DNA from 2 places in the Stenotrophomonas sp. YJH_SMC_119 genome. Region 2 is predicted to be linked to the other one. Evidence: riboswitches for the same ligand, from Rfam matches in the RefSeq annotation. Region 2 holds a riboswitch; the other holds the start of a gene.
What was found. A riboswitch is a leader RNA that binds a small molecule or an ion and turns the genes downstream of it on or off. The one in region 2 is predicted to bind glycine.
Positions count from the first base shown of each region.

Region 1: linked by a shared signal. The riboswitch ahead of gcvP (aminomethyl-transferring glycine dehydrogenase) and the one ahead of AC5P6S_RS12860 (trimeric intracellular cation channel family protein) in region 2 are both predicted to bind glycine.

Region 1 is NZ_JCAFRP010000001.1:258,615-270,286, forward strand. It holds gene AC5P6S_RS01225 (M2 family metallopeptidase) at 1-1,107, shown strand, start outside; gene AC5P6S_RS01230 (hypothetical protein) at 1,743-2,135, opposite strand; gene AC5P6S_RS01235 (siderophore-interacting protein) at 2,204-3,100, opposite strand; gene AC5P6S_RS01240 (multidrug effflux MFS transporter) at 3,241-4,467, opposite strand; glycine riboswitch at 4,767-4,869, shown strand; gene gcvP (aminomethyl-transferring glycine dehydrogenase) at 4,932-7,799, shown strand; gene AC5P6S_RS01250 (VOC family protein) at 7,893-8,303, opposite strand; gene AC5P6S_RS01255 (amino acid permease) at 8,407-9,774, opposite strand; gene AC5P6S_RS01260 (helix-turn-helix transcriptional regulator) at 9,857-10,579, opposite strand; gene AC5P6S_RS01265 (catalase) at 10,694-11,672, shown strand, end outside.
Region 2 is NZ_JCAFRP010000007.1:153,845-165,516, reverse strand. It holds gene AC5P6S_RS12880 (hypothetical protein) at 1-408, opposite strand, end outside; gene AC5P6S_RS12875 (nuclear transport factor 2 family protein) at 414-845, opposite strand; gene AC5P6S_RS12870 (hypothetical protein) at 914-1,456, opposite strand; gene AC5P6S_RS12865 (GIY-YIG nuclease family protein) at 1,478-1,753, opposite strand; glycine riboswitch at 1,794-1,883, shown strand; glycine riboswitch at 1,897-2,002, shown strand; gene AC5P6S_RS12860 (trimeric intracellular cation channel family protein) at 2,085-2,702, shown strand; gene AC5P6S_RS12855 (3-deoxy-7-phosphoheptulonate synthase) at 2,871-3,944, opposite strand; gene AC5P6S_RS12850 (hypothetical protein) at 4,240-4,497, opposite strand; gene AC5P6S_RS12845 (DUF6616 family protein) at 4,610-4,948, opposite strand; gene AC5P6S_RS12840 (DNA alkylation repair protein) at 4,996-5,736, opposite strand; gene AC5P6S_RS12835 (MarR family winged helix-turn-helix transcriptional regulator) at 5,733-6,233, opposite strand; gene AC5P6S_RS12830 (sensor histidine kinase) at 6,306-7,604, opposite strand; gene AC5P6S_RS12825 (response regulator) at 7,637-8,344, opposite strand; gene AC5P6S_RS12820 (aspartyl protease family protein) at 8,451-9,380, shown strand; gene AC5P6S_RS12815 (serine hydrolase domain-containing protein) at 9,448-10,611, shown strand; gene AC5P6S_RS12810 (DUF6445 family protein) at 10,640-11,251, opposite strand; gene groL (chaperonin GroEL) at 11,386-11,672, opposite strand, start outside.

The DNA.
Region 1 (11,672 bases), on a different contig from region 2:
TGGTCGAACCTGTGGGACCAGCTGGAACCGTACCCGGGCGCCGGCAGCCTGGACATCACCGCGGCGCTGGAAAAGCAGTACCAGACCAACCTGAGCGCGGCGCTGGCCAAGGCCGGCAAGGATGCGAACGTGGCCGCGCAGTACAAGGCGCAGCGCGAGGCCGAACTGCGTACCGCCAAGCAGATGACCGAGCGCGCGCAGGACTTCTACGTGTCGCTGGGCATGCCGTCGCTGCCGCAGTCCTACTGGGAAAAAACCCAGTTCATCAAGCCTGACGACCGCGACGTGGTCTGCCACGCCAGCGCCTGGGACATGAACATGGAAGGCGACGTGCGCACCAAGATGTGCATCAAGCCGAACGAAGAGAACTTCACCACCATCTACCACGAGCTGGGCCACATCTATTACGACCTGGCCTACAACCCGCTGCCACCGCTGTTCCAGGGCGGTGCCAACGATGGCTTCCATGAAGCGATCGGCGACACCATCGTGCTGGCGATGACGCCCAAGTACCTCAGCTCGATCGGCCTGGTCGATGCGCCGACCGAAAGCCGCGAGGCGGTCATCAACAACCAGATGCGCATGGCGCTGTCAGGCGTGTCGTTCCTGCCGTTCGGGCTGATGATCGACCGCTGGCGCTGGGGCGTGTTCGATGGCTCGATTACTGCCGACAACTACAACAAGGCGTGGTGGGACCTGAAGGCCAAGTACCAGGGCGTGGCGCCGGCCAGCACCCGTGGCGAAGAGTTCTTCGATCCGGGCGCGAAGTACCACGTGCCGGGCAACACTCCGTACACCCGCTACTTCCTGGCGCGCATCCTGCAGTTCCAGTTCTACAAGGGCCTGTGCGACGCGTCCGGCTACAAGGGCCCGCTGCATGAGTGCACCTTCTACGGCAACAAGGAAGCCGGCCAGAAGTACTGGGCGATGCTGAGCAAGGGTGCCAGCCAGCCGTGGCAGGCCACGCTGAAGGAGCTGACCGGTACCGACAAGCTCGATGCCGGCCCGATGATCGAGTACTTCACCCCGGTCAACGAGTGGCTGAAGCAGCAGAACGAAGGCCAGATGTGCGGCTGGCAGGCCAACGCGGCCCCGGCGGCGAAATAAAAAAAGGGGCGGATCCGCGAGGATCCGCCCCTTTCCGGTAGTGCCGGCCGCTGGCCGGTAACTGCACGGTGGAAATCCATCTGGCAGCCGGCCGGCGGCCGGCTCTACCGCAACAGCAGTCAAAGGCCAGATGTGCGGCTGGCAGGCCAACGCGGCCCCGGCGGCGAAATGAAAAAAGGGGCGGGTCCGCAAGGATCCGTCCCTTTCCGGTAGTGCCGGCCGCTGGCCGGCAACTACGCGATGAAGACCCAACGGGCAGCCGGCCAGCGGCCGGCTCTACCGAAACAGCAGTCAAAGGCCAGATGTGCGGCTGGCAGGCCAACGCGGCCCCGGCGGCGAAATGAGAAAAGGGGCGGATCCGAAAGGATCCGCCCCTTTCCGGTAGTGCCGGCCGCTGGCCGGCAACTGCACGGTGGAAATCCGTCTGGCAGCCGGCCAGCGGCCGGCTCTACCGAAACAGCAGTCAAAGGCCAGATCTGCGGCTGGCAGGCCAACGCGGCCCCGGCGGCGAAATGAAAAAAGGGGCGGATCCGAAAGGATCCGTCCCTTTTTGGTAGTGCCGGCCGCTGGCCGGCAACTGCACGGTGGAAATCCGTCTGGCAGCCGGCCAGCGGCCGGCTCTACCGCAACAGCGGTCAGCTGTTCTTCTTCGCGGCCATCGCTGCGGCCAGCTCGGCCTTGAATTCCTCGAAGGTCTGGCCCTTCTCCCTGGCTTCGGCCTGTGCGGCATCGCGCAGCGCATCGGAGTACATCAGGCGCACCGGCGTGCCGTTGCGCTCGTGCAGTTCACCGGCCTGCATGATCAGCGCCAGCACCTGCGCAGCGCTCTCGCTGTGGCCCGCGATGCGGCCATCCATGCCCAGCACCCATTCGCCGTCGCGGCGCACGACACCGGCCAGCAGGGTGCGCTGTGCATCGCGCAGTTCCGCATGCGGCTCCACCGGCGAGGCCTGCGCGGCGGCCTTGTTGGCGGCCTGCTTTTCCTGGCGACGGCGCTGGTCGCGGCGGGTCTTGGAGCTGGTGGACATGGTGCGGTACCGCTGCGAAGGGGGGCGCAAGGATAGCGCACCCCGCCCGCAGCACCGCTTCACACCCCTCAGTCCAGCACTTTGCCGTGCCGCCAGTAGCCCATGAAGGTGATCGCGCGGCGGTCCAGCCCGCAGTCGCGCACCAGATGGCGACGGATCGCCATCACCGCCCCCGCCTCGCCCGCCACCCAGGCATACAGCGGCCCGGCCACACCGGTTTCGGCCTGCTCCCAGAGGATCTGCGTATCGACGTCGATCTCCTCCAGCGCATCGCCGGCAGCCACGCCCGAGGTCGCTGCCAACCGCGCCTGGACCGCCTGCAGCAACCGCTGTCCGTAGGCGGCCTGCCCGCGCGGCAGCCAGACCAGCTCGGCGCTGGAGGGCGCCTTCAGGTGCACCGCATCACCGGCCTGCGCCACCTCCAGCAGCGCCAGCGTGCGCGGTGGGTCGACCATGGCCGCCAGTTCCTCGAGGATGCCGGCCACCGCAGGCAACGCGGTTTCATCGGCCACCAGCAGCACCTGGCCGACACCGGCCGGTGGCTTCCACTCCCAGCCCTCGCTGCTCCCGGCACAGTCGGCGTCCGGGGCCAGCAGCACCACGCGGTCGCCAGGGCGGGCGTGCATGGCCCAGCGCGAGGCGGGGCCGGTTTCGCCATGGATGACGAAATCGACGTCGACCTCGCCCTGCTCGGCGCGCAACTGGCGGATGGTGTAGGTACGCATCGGCGGGCGCTTGTCGTCCGGCAGGGCCCGGTAGCGTGGGTACCAGTCTTCACCGCTGGGGACCTGCGGCACCTCCTGGCCGGGCAAGGGGAAGAACACCTTGATGCGCTGGTCAGGGCCTTCGGTCTTCATCCGCGCCACGTCGGCACCGGTGAACACCATGCGGTCCAGGGAAGGGGAAAGAACGCGGCGCTCCTTCAGCGCCACCTCGAACAGGCGGTAGGTCTGCTGCGCAGCCATGGGGAACCTCATGCAACGACATCGGATTGGCTGGCTGTCGTGCATCCACGCACCGGCTGGCTGGAGTGCCCAGCCTAGTCCGGTCGTTCCTCTTCGCAAGCGTTGCGGGCAAAGCGGCCGGCCCTACCCCTGCGCGCTGCTCAATGGCCCGTGCAGGCCGCCTGTGCCGCGCGTTCACGCTGGTGTTCCCAGTACCAGAACACGAAGCCGGCGGCGAAGAACGCGGCCTGCCCCAGCGCCAGGTGCAGCGGGCTGGCGCTGAGCAGCGGCGACACCACGCCGGCCACCACCGTGCTGATCATCAGCTGCACGAAGGCCTGCAGCGACGAAGCCAGGCCGCGCTGGTGCGGGTACATGTCCAGCACCGCCAGCGCCAGGATCGGGAAGATCAATGCCATGCCCATGCCGCCCAGGAAGATCGGCAGCACCGCCCACGGCAGCACGAACTGCGGCGACAGCGCCACGTAGCCGACATTCAGCAGCACCGACAGCGCACACAGGCCGAAACCAATGGACACCTGGCGGGTGGGCGTGGTGTGCCCGGCCATGCGCCCGGACAGGAACGAGCCGGTGGTCATGCCGCCGATGGTGGGGATGAACAGCCAGGCAAAACCACCCTCGCCCAGATGCAGGTGCTGCATCACGAACACCGGCGCCGAGGAGATGTACAGGAAAATGCCGCCGAAACCGATGCTGCCGGCCAGCGCCAGGCGCAGGAACCGCGGGTTGAAACCGATGCGCACGTAATCACGCAGCAGCACGCGCGGTGACAACGGCACCCGTGCCTCCACCGGATGGGTTTCCGGCAGGTAGCGTGCAGTGGCCGCCAGCAGGAGCAGCGCAAACACCACCAGGAACCAGAAAATCAGTGGCCAGCCGGCGCCACTGAGCAGGATCCAGCCGCCAATGATCGGTGCGATGGCCGGAGCGATGCCGAACAGCATCGATACCTGGCTCATCAGGCGCTGCGCATCGTGGCCGTGGTACAGGTCGCGGATCACCGCGCGGCCGACGATCATGCCGACGCCTGCTGACAGGCCCTGCAGCGCACGGAACGCCAGCAGCGTGGTCAGGTCGGTGGACAGCGCGCAGCCGACCGAAGCGCCGACGAACACCACCAGGCCACCGAGGATCACCCGCTTGCGGCCCCAGGCGTCGGACAGCGGACCGTGCGCCAGGCTCATCAGGCCGTAGAACAGCAGGTACACGCTGATGGTCTGCTGCACCGCCACTTCGTCCACCGCCAGGCGCTGGGCCAGCTGCGGGAACGCGGGGAAGATGGTGTCGATCGAGAACGGACCGAACATGGCCAGGCCGGCGAGCAGCAGGGCCATGCGGCGGGTGGAGGGAGCAACAGCGGCGGTCATGGGAAAGGCGTCCGGCAGGGCCATGCGCGGCACGCACGGCGGGCGCCGGTCCCCTGCAGCAGGGACGGCGCCAGATGAATTCGGGTATCCGCCCATCATAGGTGGGGAATGCGCCTGATGCCATGCAGCAGTGCACAAAACGCACGGACGGGCCATCGGCCATTCAGGCGCGGCCGCCAGGTCCGAAGGCGGCCGCCGCGCCCGCAACGGGCTATAATCGGCGGGCAACACGGTGGGAGAAGCGGAACACCGCTGCCGAAGGCGCAACGCCCGTAATCGCTCAGGCCCGATACCACCCGTAACACAACTCTGGAGAGACCGGTTCGATCCGGCGCCGAAGGGGCACGAAGCTGCGGTCCGCCGCGCTTTTAAACTCTCAGGCAAAAGGACAGAGGGGCGCCCCGCAGACCGCCGACCGGCGGCTTGTGCCCGTGCGTGTGCCCTTTCCTGACGGATCCTTCGCCATGTCCCAGAACACCCCTTCCCTGCGTGAGCTCGAGCACCACAACGCGTTCGTCGAGCGCCACATCGGCCCCAACGACGCCGAGATCGCGCAGATGCTCGCCGTCGTCGGCCACGCGTCGCTGGATGCGATGACCGACGCCATCGTGCCGGCCAAGATCAAGTCGCCGGCACCGCTGGCACTGCCGGAGTCGATGACCGAAGTGCAGGCACTGGCGAAGATCCGTGCGATCGCCGACAAGAACACCGTGCTGCGCAGCTTCATCGGCCAGGGTTACTACGGTACCCACACGCCGAACGTGATCCTGCGCAACATCCTGGAAAACCCGGCGTGGTACACCGCCTATACCCCGTACCAGGCGGAAATCTCGCAGGGCCGCATGGAAGCGCTGATCAACTTCCAGACCCTGTGCGCCGACCTGACCGGCATGGAAATCGCCAACGCCTCGCTGCTGGACGAAGCCACCGCCGCCGCCGAAGCGATGACTCTGGCCAAGCGTTCGGCCAAGTCGAAGTCGGACACCTTCTTCGTGCACGACGCCGTGCACCCGCAGACCCTGGAACTGCTGCGTACCCGCGCCGAGCCCATGGGCATCGTGCTGCGCGTCGGCACCCCGGCCGAAGCACTGGAAGCAGAAGCGTTCGGCCTGCTGCTGCAGTATCCGGACACCTTCGGCCAGGTCGGCGACTACAAGGCGCTGGTCGATGCCGTGCACGCACGCGGCGGCCTGGTGGCCGTGGCCACCGACCTGCTGGCCCTGACCCTGCTGGCTGCCCCGGGCGAATGGGGCGCGGACATCGTGGTCGGCAACAGCCAGCGTTTCGGCGTGCCGTTCGGCTTCGGTGGCCCGCACGCCGCCTTCATGGCCTGCCGTGACGCCTACAAGCGCTCGATGCCGGGCCGCCTGATCGGCGTTTCGATCGATGCCCAGGGCAACCCGGCCTACCGCCTGACCCTGCAGACCCGCGAACAGCACATCCGCCGCGAGAAGGCCACCTCCAACATCTGTACCGCGCAGGTGCTGCTGGCGGTGATGGCCTCGATGTACGCCGTTTACCACGGCCCGGAAGGCCTGACCCGCATTGCCCGCCGCACGCACCGCCTGGCCTCGATCCTGGCCGCAGCGCTGCGCAATGCCGGCGTGCAGGTCGGTGGCGACTTCTTCGACACCCTGCACGTCACCGGCGTGCATGCCGATGAAATCCATGCCAAGGCACGCGCCGCCGGTTACAACCTGCGCGCGATCGACAGCGACTCGGTCGGCATCAGCCTGGACGAGACCACCACCCGCGCCGACATCGTCGCCGTGGCTGCGGTGTTCGGTGCCTCGCTGGACGTCGACGCGCTGGATGCCAGCACCGCCGACGCGCTGCCGGCCGGCCTGCTGCGCCAGTCCGCGTTCCTGACCCACCCGGTGTTCAACACCCACCACAGCGAGCACGAACTGCTGCGTTACCTGCGTTCGCTGGCCGACAAGGACCTGGCGATGGACCGCACGATGATCCCGCTGGGTTCGTGCACCATGAAGCTCAACGCCACCGCCGAGATGATCCCGGTGACCTGGCCGGAGTTCTCGCAGATCCACCCGCTGGTGCCGGCCGACCAGGCGCTGGGCTACAAGGAACTGATCGACACGCTGGAAGCGATGCTGGTCGAATGCACCGGCTACGACGCGGTCAGCCTGCAGCCGAACTCCGGCGCACAGGGCGAGTACGCCGGCCTGCTGGCGATCCGCGCCTACCACCGCTCGCGCGGCGAAGGCCACCGCGACATCTGCCTGATCCCGGATTCGGCGCACGGCACCAACCCGGCCTCGGCGCAGATGTGCGGCATGAAGGTGGTGGTCACCAAGACCGATGCCAACGGCAACGTCGATGTGGAAGACATCCGCCTCAACGCCGAGAAGTACAGCGACCGCCTGGCCGCGATCATGATGACCTACCCGTCCACGCACGGCGTGTTCGAGGAAGAGGTGGTCGAGATCTGCGAGATCATCCACCAGCACGGCGGCCAGGTGTACACCGACGGCGCCAACATGAACGCCCTGGTCGGCGTGGCCAAGCCCGGCAAATGGGGTTCGGACGTTTCGCACCTGAACCTGCACAAGACCTTCTGCATCCCGCACGGCGGCGGCGGCCCGGGCGTCGGCCCGTGCGCGGTCAAGGAACACCTGGCCCCGTTCCTGCCGGGCAAGCTGGGTGACAACGGCCCGGTCGGCATGGTCAGCGCCGCCAGCTTCGGCAGCGCCTCGATCCTGCCGATCAGCTGGATGTACATCGCGATGATGGGCCGCGAAGGCCTGCGCAAGGCCACCCAGGTCGCGCAGCTCAACGCCAACTACATCGCCAAGCGCCTGGCCCCGCACTTCAAGACCCTGTACACCGGCCGCAACGGCCTGGTGGCACACGAGTGCATCCTCGACGTACGCCCGCTGGAGAAGACCAGCGGCATCGGCGCCGAGGACGTCGCCAAGCGCCTGATCGACTTCGGCTTCCACGCCCCGACCCTGAGCTTCCCGGTGGCCGGCACGCTGATGGTCGAACCGACCGAGAGCGAATCGCTACACGAGCTGGACCGCTTCATCGACGCGATGATCCAGATCCGCGAGGAGATCACCGCGATCGAAGACGGCCGGCTGGACCGCGAGGACAACCCGCTGAAGAACGCGCCGCACACCGCCACCGCGGTGACCGCCAGCGAGTGGACCCACGCCTACCCGCGCGAACTGGCTGCCTTCCCGCTGGCCAGCCTGAAGCAGAGCAAGTACTGGCCGCCGGTGGCGCGCGTCGACAACGTGTACGGCGACAAGAACGTGATGTGCGCCTGCATCCCGGTCGATGCCTACAAGGATGATGAAGTCGAGGCTTGATTCCTCGCGGCATCGGTAAAGAGAACGGCCCGCGCAAGCGGGCCGTTTTCATGAGGGCGGGTGGACCAGGGTCCACACCCACGGTAATCCCGATCACGGGTCCGGCATCTGCCCCAGGCTCAACTGCCACGACACGCCGAAGCGATCCTGCACCCAGCCGTAGCGGTTGCTGAAGTCATAGTCGCCCACCGGCATCAGCCAGTGGCCGCCCTCGCCCAGCACGCGCGCGGCGCGCTCGAACTGCTCGGCGCCGGAGCACTCGACGAACAGCGAGATCGACGGGCTGAAGGTGAAATCGTGCACGTCCAGGCTGTCAAAGCACAGGTAGTGGGTGCCACCGAGCAGGAAGATGGCCTGTCGGACCTGCCCGGGCACGCCGGCACCGGCGCCGTCCGGATGGCGCTGCATTGCCAGCAGGCGGAAATCGGCGAAGGCCTCGGCGTACAGGGCCAGCGCGGCCTCGGCCTGGCCGGTAAACATCAGGAAGGGGCGACTGCGCAGCATGCGGTACTCCCGGTCGACGGGCCGATGACGGCCCACACGATCAGGATGGCACGGCAGATGTGCAGCCCCCGTGGTAGTGCCGGCCGCTGGCCGGCAGCTCCAGTCACGCCTCGCGCATGCGCCGTGCGATGGCGCTGCCGGCGGCGATCGTGGCGGTCAGCGCCACCATCGACAGGAACTGCAGGCGGGTGTGCGACTCGCTCAGCAGCAGGCCGAAGATCAGCGCCAGGATCGCCAGCGCGCAGCAGGTCAGCCACGGGAAGCCCGCCATGCGGAACGGCAGCCGGGTACCCAGGCGATCTGCGCGGCGGCGCAACACCAGTTGCGAGACCAGCGACAGCGTCCACACCAGCAGGCAGGTGGAACCGACGATGTTCAGCAGCACCGGCAGCACCCGGTCCGGGAACAGCAGTTCCATCACCGTGGCGGCGAAACCGAACAGCACGCTGGCCAGCACGGCAATCACCGGCACCTGGCGCGGATCGGTCCAGCCCAGCACCGCCGGCGCTTCGCGGCGCTGCGCCAGTGAATACATCATGCGCGAGGCGCCGTAGAGGTTGGCATTGAGTGCCGACAGCAGCGCGATCACCGCAATCAGGGTGATGGCGGTGCCGGCGCCCGGAATACGGGCAATGTCCAGCACGGCGGCGAACGGCGACTTCAACGCTTCGCTGGTCCACGGCACGACGGCGATGATCACGCTCAGCGAGCCGATGTAGAACACCAGGATGCGCCACGCCACGGTGCGGATGGCACGGGCGATGCTGCGCTCCGGATCTTCGGTCTCCGCCGCCGCAACGGCGACGATCTCGGTGCCACCGAAGGCAAAAACGACAACCAGCAGTGCAGCGCCAATACCGGCCAGGCCCTTCGGTGCGAAGCCACCATGCTCGGTGAAGTTGCTCAGGCCCGGCGAGGTCACCTGCGGCAGCCAGCCCATCAGCAGCGCCACGCCGATGGCGATGAAGGCCAGGATCGCCGCCACCTTGAGGATGGCGAACCAGAATTCGAACTCGCCGAAGTTCTTCACCCCGAGCAGGTTGATCGCGGTGAAGAACAGCATGAAGGCCAGCGCCGCCATCGGTACAGGTACTGCTGGCCAGACGGTGGCCAGCAGCCCGGCCGCTCCCACCGCCTCGGCGGCGATCACGATCACCAGCTGCACCCACCACAACCAGCCGACGGTGGAACCGGCGGTGGCGCCCATGGCATCGGCGGCATAGACCGAGAACGCGCCGCTGGTCGGTTTGGCCGCCGCCATTTCGCCCAGAGCGTTCATCACGATGATCACCAGCGCGCCGGCGACCAGATACGACACCAGGACCGCCGGACCGGCCGCCTGCACACCCACGCCCGAGCCGAGGAACAGGCCGGCACCGATGGCGCTGCCCAGGCCCATCATGATCAGCTGGCGGGGCTTGAGCGAATGTCCGAGGCGGGACGGCGAAGCGGTCGGAATCGAGTTGGGCATCGGCAGGGCTGGCGGCGGGCTACAGGGGCGACACCTTACCCTGTCCCATGCCCGCGGGGATAGGCACAGCGCAGCAGGCGGCTCAGGCCAGTGCCGGCTCTCCGACACTGCCACCAATACGGGCGCGGTAGGCACGCGGCGAGAAACCGGTTTCAGCCTTGAACTTGCGGGTAAAGGCGCTCTGGTCGCTGAAACCGCAGGCCTGGCCGATGCTGGCGATGCTCTCGTCACCGTGCAGCAGGTGCATGGCCATCTGGATCCGCAGCCGGGTCAGCACCTGCTGCGGGGTCATCTGGAACACCTTGCGGAAGCTGCGCTCCAGCTTGGACAGCGAAAAGCCGGTGATGTCCAGCAGGGTCTGCATGCGCACGTTCTCGGCGTAGTGCGCGTTGAGGTGGGCCAGCGCCAGCCGCAGCTGCTCGTACTGGGTACCCAGACTGTCCTTCTGGCCAAGGTCGCGGGAAATGCCGATCAGGCCCTCGATGGCCCCATCGACCACCAGCGGACGCTTGCAGGTCAGGCACCAGCCCGGTTCGCGGTTGGCGAACAGGTGCAGCTCCATCAGGTTCTCGATCACCTCACCGGCCAGCACGCGGGCGTCCTGGTCCACGTAGTCGGCGCTCAGCCCGGTCGGGTAGATCTCCGCCGCGGTACGCCCGATCACGTCCTTGCGGGCGCGCAGGCCCAGCCGCCGCAGCATGGTCTGGTTGACGTGGGTGTAACGCCCCTGAAGGTCCTTGATGAAGAACAGCACATCCGGGATGGCGTCGAACAGGGCTTCGATGTCGGCGGGCTCGACTCGCATGGAACAAGCATACCCGAGCCTGCTTTTGCCTGTACGTTCACCTTTGCCGGACCTCGGTTTAACGGGCCCGGTTCCAGTGTCGTGGTTCTCTTTGAGCATCCGGAGCCAACGTCAATGGCCGCCAGCAAGCCGACCGGCAAGCGCGCAACCACCCACGCCGAGAACCACCACCGCGGCAACGGCGATGAACTGCACCAGCAGGCCGGGGGCAGTCATCCGGCGATGACCACCGATCAGGGCATCCCGGTGGCAGACAACCAGAACTCCCTGCGCCAGGGACCTCGGGGGCCTACGCTGCTGGAGGACTTCATCCTGCGCGAGAAGATCACCCACTTCGACCATGAGCGCATTCCCGAGCGCATCGTGCACGCCCGCGGCAGCGCTGCGCATGGCTACTTCGAGTTGACCCGATCACTGAAGGCGCATACCCGCGCGCGCATCCTGACCGAGGTTGGCGTGAAGACACCCGTGTTCACCCGCTTCTCGACCGTGGCCGGTGGCGCAGGTTCGGTGGACACCCCGCGCGACGTGCGCGGCTTCGCGGTGAAGTTCTATACCAGGGAGGGCAACTGGGACCTGGTCGGCAACAACATCCCGGTGTTCTTCATCCAGGACGCCATGAAATTCCCGGACCTGGTGCACGCGGTGAAGATGGAACCGGACCGTGCCTTCCCGCAGGCCGCATCGGCCCATGACACGTTCTGGGACTTCATTTCGCTGATGCCCGAATCGATGCACATGATCATGTGGGCGATGAGCGACCGCGCCATACCGCGTTCGCTGCGGATGATCGAAGGCTTCGGTGTGCACAGCTTCCGCCTGCTGAACGAGGCCGGCGAGTCAACGTTCGTCAAGTTCCACTGGCGGCCCAAGCTGGGTATCCAGTCCACGGTCTGGGACGAAGCGCTGAAGCTGCAGTCGGCCGACAATGACTTCCATCGCCGTGACCTGTTCGAGGCCATCCAGCGCGGCGACTTCCCGGAATGGGAACTGGCGGTGCAGTTGTTCACCGAAGAAGACGCCGACGCATTCCCGTTCGATCATCTGGACCCGACCAAGATCATTCCCGAATCGCTGGTGCCGTTGCAGGTCA
Region 2 (11,672 bases):
GCAGAAGTCCTCCTTCCTTGCGGTGTCGGCAATCTGCGCGGCACTCCAGTTGCGGGTAATCCAGATCGTCAGTGCCGTGCTGCTCAGATGCCAGCGCAGCATGTCGTGCCGTGGCTGCCGCCAAAGATGGCGGCGGGCAATCCAGAACGCCTCCCGTTCCACCTCTGGCACCTTCTTCTTCATCGCGTCGTCGTCGAAGAACTGCGCGGCGAAACTCCAGGGATTCATCGGCTGAAATCCTGTTCGCGGTTCACTGCTGCACGCAGCCACACCACTGGGCGCACGGTCTGCTGGCTTCGGCCAACCGCCCACCAGGGCAAGCCCGAGCAGGTACAGCAGGCCAGGCAGCAGTGCGATGCCGGCGGCCAGTACGACGACGGAGACCCATGCCTTACCGGCGGCACGCATCGTGCTCACTTCGCCTTCGGTTTCGGGTACCACAACGCGTTGACGATGACCCAGCGCTGGTCGAAGCGCCCCATGTGGAAGTAATCGACGAACCACGGCGTTTCCAATCGCACCGAGGCGGCATTGCCGGTCACGTCCAGCACCGTGCAGCGGCGGTCCCATTGATCCTTCGGGGTTTTCAGCGCGCCCTGCTTCGTCAGCGCGACCAGTTCTTCCTTCGACATGCGGCGCAGGCCCAGCCGCTCGTCGGGCGTATCGCCGAGGACCGCGCGCTTGGCCAGGTCCGGGTGCAGGGAGCGGGCGACGCGCTGCGGGTCGGCCTCCAGCTGGCCGTCGACGTAGTCATGGCAGGTGGCTTCGATGGCCGCGAGGGTGGCCGGGTCGGCAGCGGGACTGGTTGACGCGGAGAGAGCGAACAACAGGGCGACGGTGGACATCCGGGTCTCCAGCGCTGAGGGCTGGGCGATCATGGCATATGCAAGCCGCATCCACGCATGGCGTGGATCTACGGCATCAGGCCCATTTCGTCGGTGCCCAGCTGCATGTACATGAACGCAGCGGCTTCTTCAGACATGGGCTGCCCCTGCGGGAAGCTGTCCAACCAGGCGGTGATGCGCGCATGGCGCCCCGCCAGCGCATTCATCAATGCCTGCTTTTCCGCGTCAGTGGCGCGCTCCCGCATTTCATTGCGAAGCACGTCATCGCCGATCCCCCACTTTTCCGCGAACGGGATCAGATCGACCAGATCGGGAGGGACCCGGTCACGACGCAGGTGGATCGGTTCGGGTGTCCTCGGGCCATACGCAGCCAGCTCAGCAGCGGTGCCGATCTGCCCATGCTGCGGTGGCGGTGGCGACGGTGCTTGGGTGCAGGCCAGAAGGGCCGCGCAGGCAGTCAACAGCAGTATCCCGCAGTTCTTCATCGGACGGATCCATGTGTCGATGGGTGTGGCGATCATGGCATGACTGGAAGCGCCCATCCACGCATGGCGTGGATCTACTGTAGAGCCGGGTCCATGCTCGGCTTCACCATCAGGCAGCAGCAACAACAGCCGAGCGTGGGCTCGGCTTTACAGAAGCGCAGGATCCGGCGCCTGCAGCCAGGCCAGCTTGCGTTCGCGCGGCTGCTGCTTGAGCTGCCATTCGGCCCGCGAGGCGGCGGCCCGGTCCGGGTACTCGCGCACGGCCAGCACCCGCAGCGGCGGCCGGGCCCGGGTGTAGCGCGCGCCCTTGCCAGCCTGATGGGCGGCGAAACGCGCGTCCACGTCGGTGCTGATGCCGGCGTAATAGCTGCCATCGCGACATTCGAGCAGGTACAGGAACCACGGGCGGAGGGACGGGGCCATGCCCGGATTATGCCGTGCTGCACTGCAGCGGATATACTGGCGCCCGAATGCAGGAGAGAGGCGCCGCGCTGGCGCCCGCCGAAGGCGCAGGCTCCCATGATCGCTCAGGCCGGTGGGCTGGAATCCCACCAACCATGCATTCGACTCGCCGAGCTGGAGAGAGGTCACCGGGCATGCCCGGGACGATCCGCCGAAGGGGCACGCGGCCCATGCCGCTGAACTCTCAGGCAAAAGGACAGCGGGAGCGGCACCGGTCATCGTCATTCCGTCATTGCGCAGGCAATGGCGGCGTCCGCGCATGGCCGGCCCCACCGCGCCCGGAGCCTGCCCCATGTTGCTGTCCATCATCTACCTGATCGCCATTTCCGCCGAAGCCATGACCGGCGCGCTGTCCGCCGGCCGCCGCCGCATGGACCTGTTCGGCGTGGTCATGATCGCCTGCGTCACCGCCCTCGGCGGTGGTTCACTGCGCGACATCCTGCTCGGCCACTACCCGCTGGGCTGGGTGAAGCATCCCGAGTACCTGGGCTTCACCGTGTGCGCGGCGCTGATCGCCACCTGGGTGGCGCGCTGGATGCACCACTTCCGCCGCACCTTCCTGGTGCTCGATGGCCTGGGCCTGATCGCCTTCACCCTGATCGGCTGCTCGATTGCGCGCGAAGCCGGCCATGCGATGCCGATCGTGCTGATCGCCGGCATGCTGACCGGCGCGTTCGGCGGCGTGCTGCGCGACATCCTCTGCAACGAGGTGCCGCTGATCTTCCAGAAGGAGCTGTACGCGATCATCGCGCTGCTGACCGGCGCGGCCTACCTGTTGCTGCTGCACTGGGGCGTGGCCGACGCCACCGCGATCCTGTGCTGCCTCGGCGGCGGCTTCGCGCTGCGCCTGCTGGCGATCCACTACCGCTGGGAAATGCCGAAGTTCGTGTACCACGACGAAGTGCATTGAGGTTCGCGCGGCGGAATCCGCACCACCCCGGCGATGTACCTGGCGCTGTCGCTCATGCGCAGCGCCAGGCGCATCGCCGGTGCAGATGGGCCGGTCTCCAACTCCGACCGGCCCTGATCGCGGCCGCACCCCCGCAGGCGCTGGCCGCCATCCACACACGTGCCGCACTCAAGCGGCTTCGGACACCTTCACGTCGCGACGGGCGCGCACGGCCGCGGCCAGTCGCTCCAGCACCGTCACGGTGGTGTCCCAGTCGATGCAGCCATCGGTGATGCTCTGCCCGTAGACCAGCGGTTGGCCTTCCACCAGTTCCTGGCGACCACCGACCAGATGGCTCTCGATCATCACACCGACGATGCGCTGTTCACCGTCTTCCAACTGAACGGCGATGTCCTCGATCACCTTCGGCTGGTTGTCCGGGTTCTTCAGGCTGTTGGCATGGCTGGCGTCGATCATCAGGCGCGTCGGCAGCTTGGCCTTGGCCAGCGCCTGGCAGGCCTCGGCGATACTGCCTGCATCGTAGTTCGGCTGCTTGCCGCCGCGCAGGATCACATGGCAATCCGGGTTGCCAGTGGTCGACACGATGGCGGTGCCGCCCTGCTTGGTGACCGACAGGAAGTGATGCGGATTGGAGGCCGCACCCACCGCGTCGGCGGCGATCTTCACGTTGCCATCGGTGCCGTTCTTGAAGCCGACCGGGCACGACAGCCCCGAGGCCAGTTCGCGGTGCACCTGGCTTTCGGTGGTGCGCGCACCAATGGCGCCCCAGGCCACCAGATCGGCGATGTACTGCGGCGAGATCACGTCGAGGAACTCGACACCGGCCGGCAGGCCGAGCTTGTTGATGTCGCGCAGCAGGCCACGGGCGATGCGCAGGCCCTTGTCGATCCTGAAGCTGCCATCCAGGTCCGGGTCGTTGATCAGGCCCTTCCAGCCCACCGTGGTGCGCGGCTTCTCGAAGTACACGCGCATCACGATTTCAAGTTCCCCGGCCAGCGCGTCACGCAGCGGCTTCAGGCGCTGGGCGTACTCGATGGCGGCCTTCGGGTCGTGGATCGAGCATGGGCCAACCACCACTGCCAGGCGGTCGTCACGGCCATGCAGGATCTGGTGCAGGGCCGCGCGCGAGGCGCTGACGGTGTCGGAGGCTTCATCGTCACACGGCAGCATCGCCAGCAGCTGGGCAGGCGGTGTCAGCGGTTCGATGGTGCGGATACGCAGGTCGTCGGTGTGCGGGGGCATTGGGGGAGGTCTCCGGAACGTTGGGGGTCCCCAGCGTGGCGGCATGAAAAAAGCCGCCAGGTTCGCTGGCGGCTTTCGGGAATGCGTCTGAAGCTTTCTTCAGGGTGAGCGCAGTCCTTCCTCCGCCAGTGGCTTCGGAAAGTAATACCAGTAAAAGCGGGTGGCGGCTGCGTTCATGGGTTGTATTGATAGCACAGCTTTTGCGCAGTGCAAAATGTTTCATCCGCAACTGGGGACGCGGTTCAGCGAGATGCGCGCCGGCCCTGCCCACGCGGCGGCAACCACGCAACGTCGCTCATTTGCCATGCACTTCCACGTCCAGCAGCAGGCCCTCATGGATGTCGGCCCAGCGTTCCAGCACGCGATCCAGTTCCTGCCGGGCCTCGTCCAGCTGCTCGGGGTTGAGCAGGGAACGCGCGGTGTAAAGATCGGAAACCAAGCGCCGCAGGGCCGATTCCTGGATGGCCACCGACGGCCCCTCCAGCCCCGGCAACTGCAACGCCGGGCTGTCGCCAAGAGGGCCGAACAGCGTGACCTGGAGCGTGCTCTGCATGATCGACCTTCCTGCGGATGGAAATGGGCAATGTCCTGTTTACCGCGTCTGGGTGACAGGCGCATGTGCCACCCATGCCCAGCACCGGGATCTGCCGGCGTCTGCCGCCCCGCTACAAGGCGGCCAGGTCGGCAAGGTGCTGGGCCATGCTGTCCATCGCGCCTACCGCCTGGGTGGTGGTGAAGTACTCATGCCAGCCGGTAGCGGCAATGCCGGCCATCAACGCGTCGACCTCCTCGCGGCTTGCGCAGCGCCAGACCGCATAGAACTGCTCATCGCTGCCGTGCGGTACGCCCGAGGCAATGCGGCCCATCGCCAGCGGCGTGATGCGGACCGGATCGAACTGCTGCATGCCGGCGCCGATACGGGCGAAGAAGGCGTTCCGCTGCTCGGGCGGAAGTGTGGTCCAGGCAGGGGTGGCGGTGTAGAGCTCGATGAAGGTGTGCGACATGGTGGTTCTTCCTTGAGGGTTCGGGGGTTGCCGGCCAGCGGCCGGCACTACCGGAGCGAGCGCAGCGCGCGTTTGCGGATGTAGGCGTTGGCGTCGCTGTGGCGCTCATGCTGCCAACGCGTACACAGCTGGCGCAGCCACTGCGGCTGAGTCTTGCCGGCATCGTTGAGCCAGTTTCCGACCGAATCCTGCACATAGCGTTCCGGATCGTCGGCCAGTGCTTCCAGCAGCGCGGATGCATGTTCCGGGTGCTGCTTGAACAGTGCGATGTGCGTGGCCCAGACACCGCGCGGACGCAGTGCTTCGCAGGCGAAGCGGCGCAGGTACGGCGATGTTTCCTGTGACCACGGTTGCAGGTGCTCCAGCGCCTGCAGTGGTGCGGCAACGATGTCCGTGCGTAGTGCCAGCCACGCCCATTCGCGCACACCGAAATGGGGGTCATCGGCCAGTGTGCGCATCTGCTGCAGCTTCCCTGCCAGCGTTGCGCGGGCATCTCTGCCGATCAGGTAGCAGGCCCAGCCGCGCACTGTATCGGAGCTGTGATGCTGCCAGAGCGCAGGCGCCCCCTGCCCCGCCTCACGCAGCAGTTGCGCAGCCAGGGCCATGCGCAGCGTGATGCCCTTGCCTGAGGCGTCCCGCATGCGTTGCAGCGCCTCCGGTGCAAGCGCAGGCGCCACCACCTGCAGCAGCGCGGCAAAATCCACTGCCAGGCATTCTGCCAGATGGGTGGCGGGGACGCGGCCGGTGTTGAGTGCTTGCCGGCGTTCCGCAGGAATGGCCGTGCTCATGCTGCGGATTCCCGCCCGGCGTCCGTGTGCTGCCAGACCTTGTGCAGCAGCTGTGACAGCTGCTGCTGTTCATCAGCATCCAGGCCGTTGAACAGCCCACCGATCCATTGCGTGTGCTGCTCGAACAGCGATTCGGCCAAACGCTTTCCCGGTGCGGTCAGCACGATCTGCAGGCGGCGGCCATCCCCGTCATCGTTGCGACGCTGCAGCAGGCCTTCGCGCTGCAGGCCATCGAGCAGGCCGCTGATGGTGGCGCGGGTCACGCCGGCGCGCTCGGCCAGCACATGCGGCGGCAGTGCGCCACCGGCCCCGTGCAACAGGAACAGCACGATGAAGCGACCCTCGCTGAGCCCATGCGGTGCCAGCCGCGCGGCGCAGTCGCGATCGATCGACGAGGACAGCGAGAGCAGCTGGAAACACAGGCGCAGCGGCGCGATGTTGGCGTGACCGCGTCGCTGCGCTTCCTCGATCAGGGCATGGTGCTTGGCTTCGATCATCTCACGCACGCGATATGGTTAGGCGCCTAATCATACAGCCGAACAGCCGCTGCCTGTAAACCACAGCCGATATCAGGTGAACTTTCCCAGCAGCAGGCACGCAATCAGCCCGCCGCCCTCCCGGTGCAGCAGCTGCAGTTCGCCCGCGTGCCGCCTCGCCACATTGGCGGCCACTGCCAGCCCAAGTCCCGCTCCACCGGTGGTGCGACTACGAGAACGCTCGCTGCGCTGGAACGGTTGCAGCAGGCGTACTCGGTCGCCCTCGGCGATACCTGGGCCCCGATCCATCACCTCCAGCTGGACCCCTCGCTCAACCACGGCAAGTCGCAGTTCCACCGCCCCGGCATAGCGATCGGCATTGTCGATAAGGTTGTCGAACGCGCGCCGAAGCAGCAGCGCGTCGCCGTGCCAGGGCAGACTGTCCGGCCCCTGGATGGAGATCTCGACACCGCGCAGCAACGCTGCCTGCACGCACTCCTCCAGCAGCGCGGCCAGATCCAGCGGGCGCATCTGCAACGGCTGCAGTTCACCGCGTGCGTAATCGAGCACCTGCTCGATCATCGTGTCCATGCGCTCGATGTCCGCCACCATCCGGGCCGCCTGTGGTGTGGGCGCGAACTCGGCGCGCAGTCGCAGGCCGGTCAATGGTGTGCGCAGGTCGTGCGCCACTGCAGCCAGCATATGGGTCATGTCCTGGGCCTGCGCACGCAGGCGCTCTCGACCGGTGCCGATCGCGGCGGCCAGCATCTGTACCTCGCGCGGGCCATCATCCGGCAGGGGCGTGTCGGCTTGCAGGTCCACGCGTGCACTGGCATCGGCCAAGCGTCGTAGTGGACGCCCCAGCCGGATCGATGCCCACGCCGCCAGCGGCGCCAGCAACACGGCACCGCCCAGCAGCGCCAGTATCACCTGTCGCCGCCAAGCTGCCAGATCACTGTGATCGCTGCCGACCACCCGCCAGCGGCCATCGGCCTGGCGCACGCCCAGTTCAAACGGCGGCCATTGCATCGCGGTCAGCAGCGCGGCCTGCGCCTTCAGTACACCGACCCGCGCCGTGCCGTCGAGCACCTCGCCGCCTTCGATGACCTGCACATCAGGCGCCTTGCCCTGTCCGCTCCAGACCAGGCGCACCTCCTTCGCCGGCAAACCCATCTGCAGCGCCGCCAACTGGCTGAGCCAGTCACTGGCATTGCCCTTTGGTGGCGCATCCTGCGTCGCCAGATGCAGGCCCAGTGGTGCCGCGGCCTGCTCCCCCCGCAGCACCTGCACGGCCTGGTCCAACCGCATCGGTGGCGGCGCGGGCCGAGGCATCCAGCCAACCACGGCCACGCTGACCAGTGTCGCCAGCAGCAGGCTGGCCAGGGCCAGCATCGTGATCCAACGCGCGGTCGGCCACCGGCTGTTCACAGCACCTGTACCTCGGCGTGGAAGCGATAGCCTTCGCCACGCGATGTCTGCACCAGGGCTTCCGCACCGGGCGAGGCCTGCCCGAGCTTGCGGCGCAGGCGGCTGATGGCCAGGTCGACCGCGCGGTCGACGCTGTCACTCGGCTCGCCACGGCTCAGCTGCAGCAGCTGCTCGCGCCCCAGTACCCGCCCGGGGCGTTCGGCCAGCGCCAGCAACAGGCTGAATTCACCACGGCTGAGCACCAGCTCGTTCCCATCCGGCGCCAGCAGGCGACGTTGTTCCGGCAGCAACCGCCAACCAGAAAAGCGCAGTTCACTGGCTACCTGCGCGCGCAGCTTGTCCTGCCGGCGCAGCAGCGCGCGTACCCGCGCCAGCAGCTCGCGCGGGTCGAACGGCTTGGCCAGGTAGTCGTCCGCGCCCATCTCCAGGCCGATCACCCTGTCCGGTGCGCTGCCCATCGCCGACAGCATCAGGATCGGAATGGCCCGTGCCTGCAGCCGGCGGCAGACCGACAGGCCATCCTCACCGGGCATCATCCAGTCGAGGATGATCACGTCCGGGCGATCGACCTGCAGCAGCACGTCCAGCGCCGTCGCGTCCGCTGCCACCCGTACCTGGTAGCCATGCAGCAACAGGCAATCGGCGATGGCATCACGGATGCTGGCGTCGTCATCGACAACGATGACACGGGCGGGAGTCGTCATGCAGGCAGTATCAGGCAGGTCTGTATCAGGACGGTATCAACGCCGATATTCCCGCGATACGCCACTGCGCGCCAATGGTCACCCATGATCACTGCGGAGACCTGCCTTGCGCCTCATCCCATTCGTCCTGCTTGCTGCCCCGCTGGCTGCGCTGGCGTCCGATTCCCCCGAACACATCCTGCCGATGTGGATGCAGGGCGGTCATCCGGCCGTGGCCGTGTCGCTGGACGGGCGTGCCGAACCGCTGCGCTTCGTGGTCGACAGCGCGGCAGGCGCCACGCTGGTCGATGACCGCGTCGTGCGGCGCTACGGTCTGGGAGATGCGGATGCGGAGGTATCACAGGCCCAAGGGGCAAGTGCAGCCTCCGCGCGGCTGCAGCGCATACGCAGAACGTCCTGGCAGCTGGGCAGTTGGCAGCTGCAGGCCCAAGCCATGAAGGTCGATCTGTCGTCGTTGCCGAAGGACGATGATCCGGCCATTGACGGCTTGATCGGCAACGATCTGACCGGACGCTGGGACACCCGTTGGGACTTCGGCCGCAATCAACTGGCGCTGTGGACACCCGGCGGATTGAACCTGGAAGGACCGGGTTGCCAGCCCAATGCGCTGCCCGGACGCACTGACGGCCTGCGCCAGTTCGGCTTCATCATGCTTGCACTGGGCGCGCCCTCGGTGGACGCCATCGCCGTGGTCGACACCGGTGCCGCGCAGACCGTCCTCAACGCCGAAGCAGCCCGCGCACTGGGGCTGCGCACCGACGGCAGCGACGCACGGGTGCGGGTGCGTGAAAAGGGCACCGAAGGCCTGGGCGGCGGAAAGCAGGCAACCTGGCTGTACACCCTGCCCGGCATGGCCGGCAACGGCTGGCAGCACCCCTCGATGGAGGTCCGCATCAGCGAACTGCCAGTGTTCAAGGCGATCGGCCTGGAGGGCCGGCCGGCGCTGATCCTTGGTGCGGATGCAATGCGCGGCGGCCAGGTGGACATTGGTGCCGGCGCGTCCCGGATCTGCCTGCGCCGGCCGCAGGCCAGCTGACATCCGGCAATGACGCCAGCGGCAGCCTGGCGTAGCATCGCCGTGCGCCCCACCAGGAGTTCCACGCATGTGCCGTGCTGCCCTGATGTTGCTGACGCTGTTCCCGCTGGCCGTGCTGGCTGCACCTCCCCCGGTACCCTCGCCGGCCCGCATCGACGCCGAAGCGCAGCGGTTGATGCAGGCCGCACAGGCGCGCGGCATGGCACTGGCGGTGATCGACGGCGGCAAGGTGGTGCACGTCGCCGCCTACGGCGAGCGCAATACCGCAGGCGAACCACTGCGCACCGATACGGTGATGTACGCCGCCTCGCTGACCAAGATGGCATTCGGCCATCTGGTCGCGCAGCTGGCGCAGGACCGCAGGATCGATCTGGATGCCAGCATCGCCACAGCGCTGGACAAGCCGTTGCCGGATTATCCGCCCGAAACGAAGAAGTACGCCGACTACCGCGTGCTGGCCGATGATGCGCGCTGGCGCCAGCTCACCCCTCGCCTGCTGCTCAACCATGCCAGTGGCTTTGCCAACTTCGGGTTTCTTGAACCGGACGGCCGGCTGAAGTTCCACTTCGATCCAGGCAGCCGCTACGGCTATTCCGGCGAAGGGCTGATCCTGCTGCAGTTCGTGATCGAACGCGGACGGCTGGGCGAGGATGTGGGTGCGTTGATGCAGCAGCGGGTATTCGACCGCTTCGGCATGACCCGCACCAGCATGATGTGGCGCGGGGACTTCGCCACCAACCTGGCCGACGGCTGGACCATGGAGGGCACCGCCGAGCCGCACGATGAGCGCAGCCGCGTGCGCGCGGCCGGTTCGATGGATACCACCATCGCCGACATGGCCCGTTTCGCCGCCGGCTACGTGCGCGGCGATGGGCTGTCAGCGACGATGCGCAAGGAGCTGGTGCGGCCGCAGCTGCCGATCACCACCGCCAGCCAGTTCCCCACCCTGCAGCCGGAGCTGCCGAAGGCGCTGCAGCGCAAGGACCTGGCGGCCGGCCTGGGAGTGGTGACGTTCCGTGGCCCGCAAGGCGCGGGCTTCTACAAGGGCGGCCACGATGATGCGGTCGGTAATACGCTGGTGTGCGTCGAGCAGCAGCAGCGCTGCGTGGTGATCCTGGGCAACGATGTGCGCGCCGAGGCGACCTTCCCGGCGCTGGTGGCCTTCGTGCTCGGCGACATCGGCGTACCGTGGCAGTGGGAGTACGGCGCAGCGAAGGCATTCGTGAAGTAGATCCACGCCATGCGTGGATGACCTCCCTTCAACGCGCCTGCTCGAAGAACATCAGGTAGACCAGCCGCCCATTCTCCGGCCGGTCGCCGAAGGCCGGGCCGGCGGTATGCCAGAACCACGGGCGCAGCAGCACCAGACGGTTGAAGCGCATCGGGATGCGCATGGTCATTTCCCACTGGCTGTCGTCGACGCTGTCGCGCTCGATGATGTCCCGATGCATGTCGCCGCCGTTGGCGTAGCCCAGCGCAGCCAGCTCGTGGGCGTTCAGCGCCATGCGCTCGGTGTTGGTGCGGCGATGGCGGAAGAACTCGGTACCCCCTTCGCAGTGCTCCGGGGCGCTGAGGTAGAGGATGCCGGACCAGTGCGAATGGTCGGTGTGCACCTTGGCGCGACCCACATCGCTGGCCAGGGTCAGCCGGAACTTGCCGTGCGACTGCAACGGATTGACCGGCCGCAGCGGCTCGTTGACCAACCGCGACGCGGCCTCGGACAGGCCGTCCAGCTCCAGCCGTTCGAGCGAATTACGCCCGGGGAATGCCCCCTCCTGCGCCGGGTAGGTCAGGCCCAGGCCGGCCTGGCGCAGGCCGTGTGCATCGGCTGGAGAAAGGAAGTCGTCGACGACGATGAACGAGGTAGGCATGGTCTGCGAGCGTAGCGACGCGGCGCCATGGCGGCAACCGGGCAACAAAAAAACCCCGCCTCGCGGCGGGGTTTTTCCTTGCATCGGGGAGACGCGCCGGCCAGGGCCGGCAACGTCCGACGCGGGCGTGGACCTTAGAAGTCCATGCCGCCCATGCCACCCATGCCGCCCATGCCACCGGCGCCGCCCATGGCCGGCTCGTCCTTCTTCGGAGCTTCGGCAACCATGGCTTCGGTGGTGATCATCAGGCCAGCGATCGAGGCCGCGTTCTGCAGCGCCGAACGGGTCACCTTGGTCGGGTCCAGGATGCCGAACTGCAGCATGTCGCCGAACTCGCCGGTGGCGGCGTTGTAGCCGAAGCTGCCGGTGCCTTCCTTGACCTTGTTGATGATGACCGACGGCTCGTCACCGGCGTTGGCAA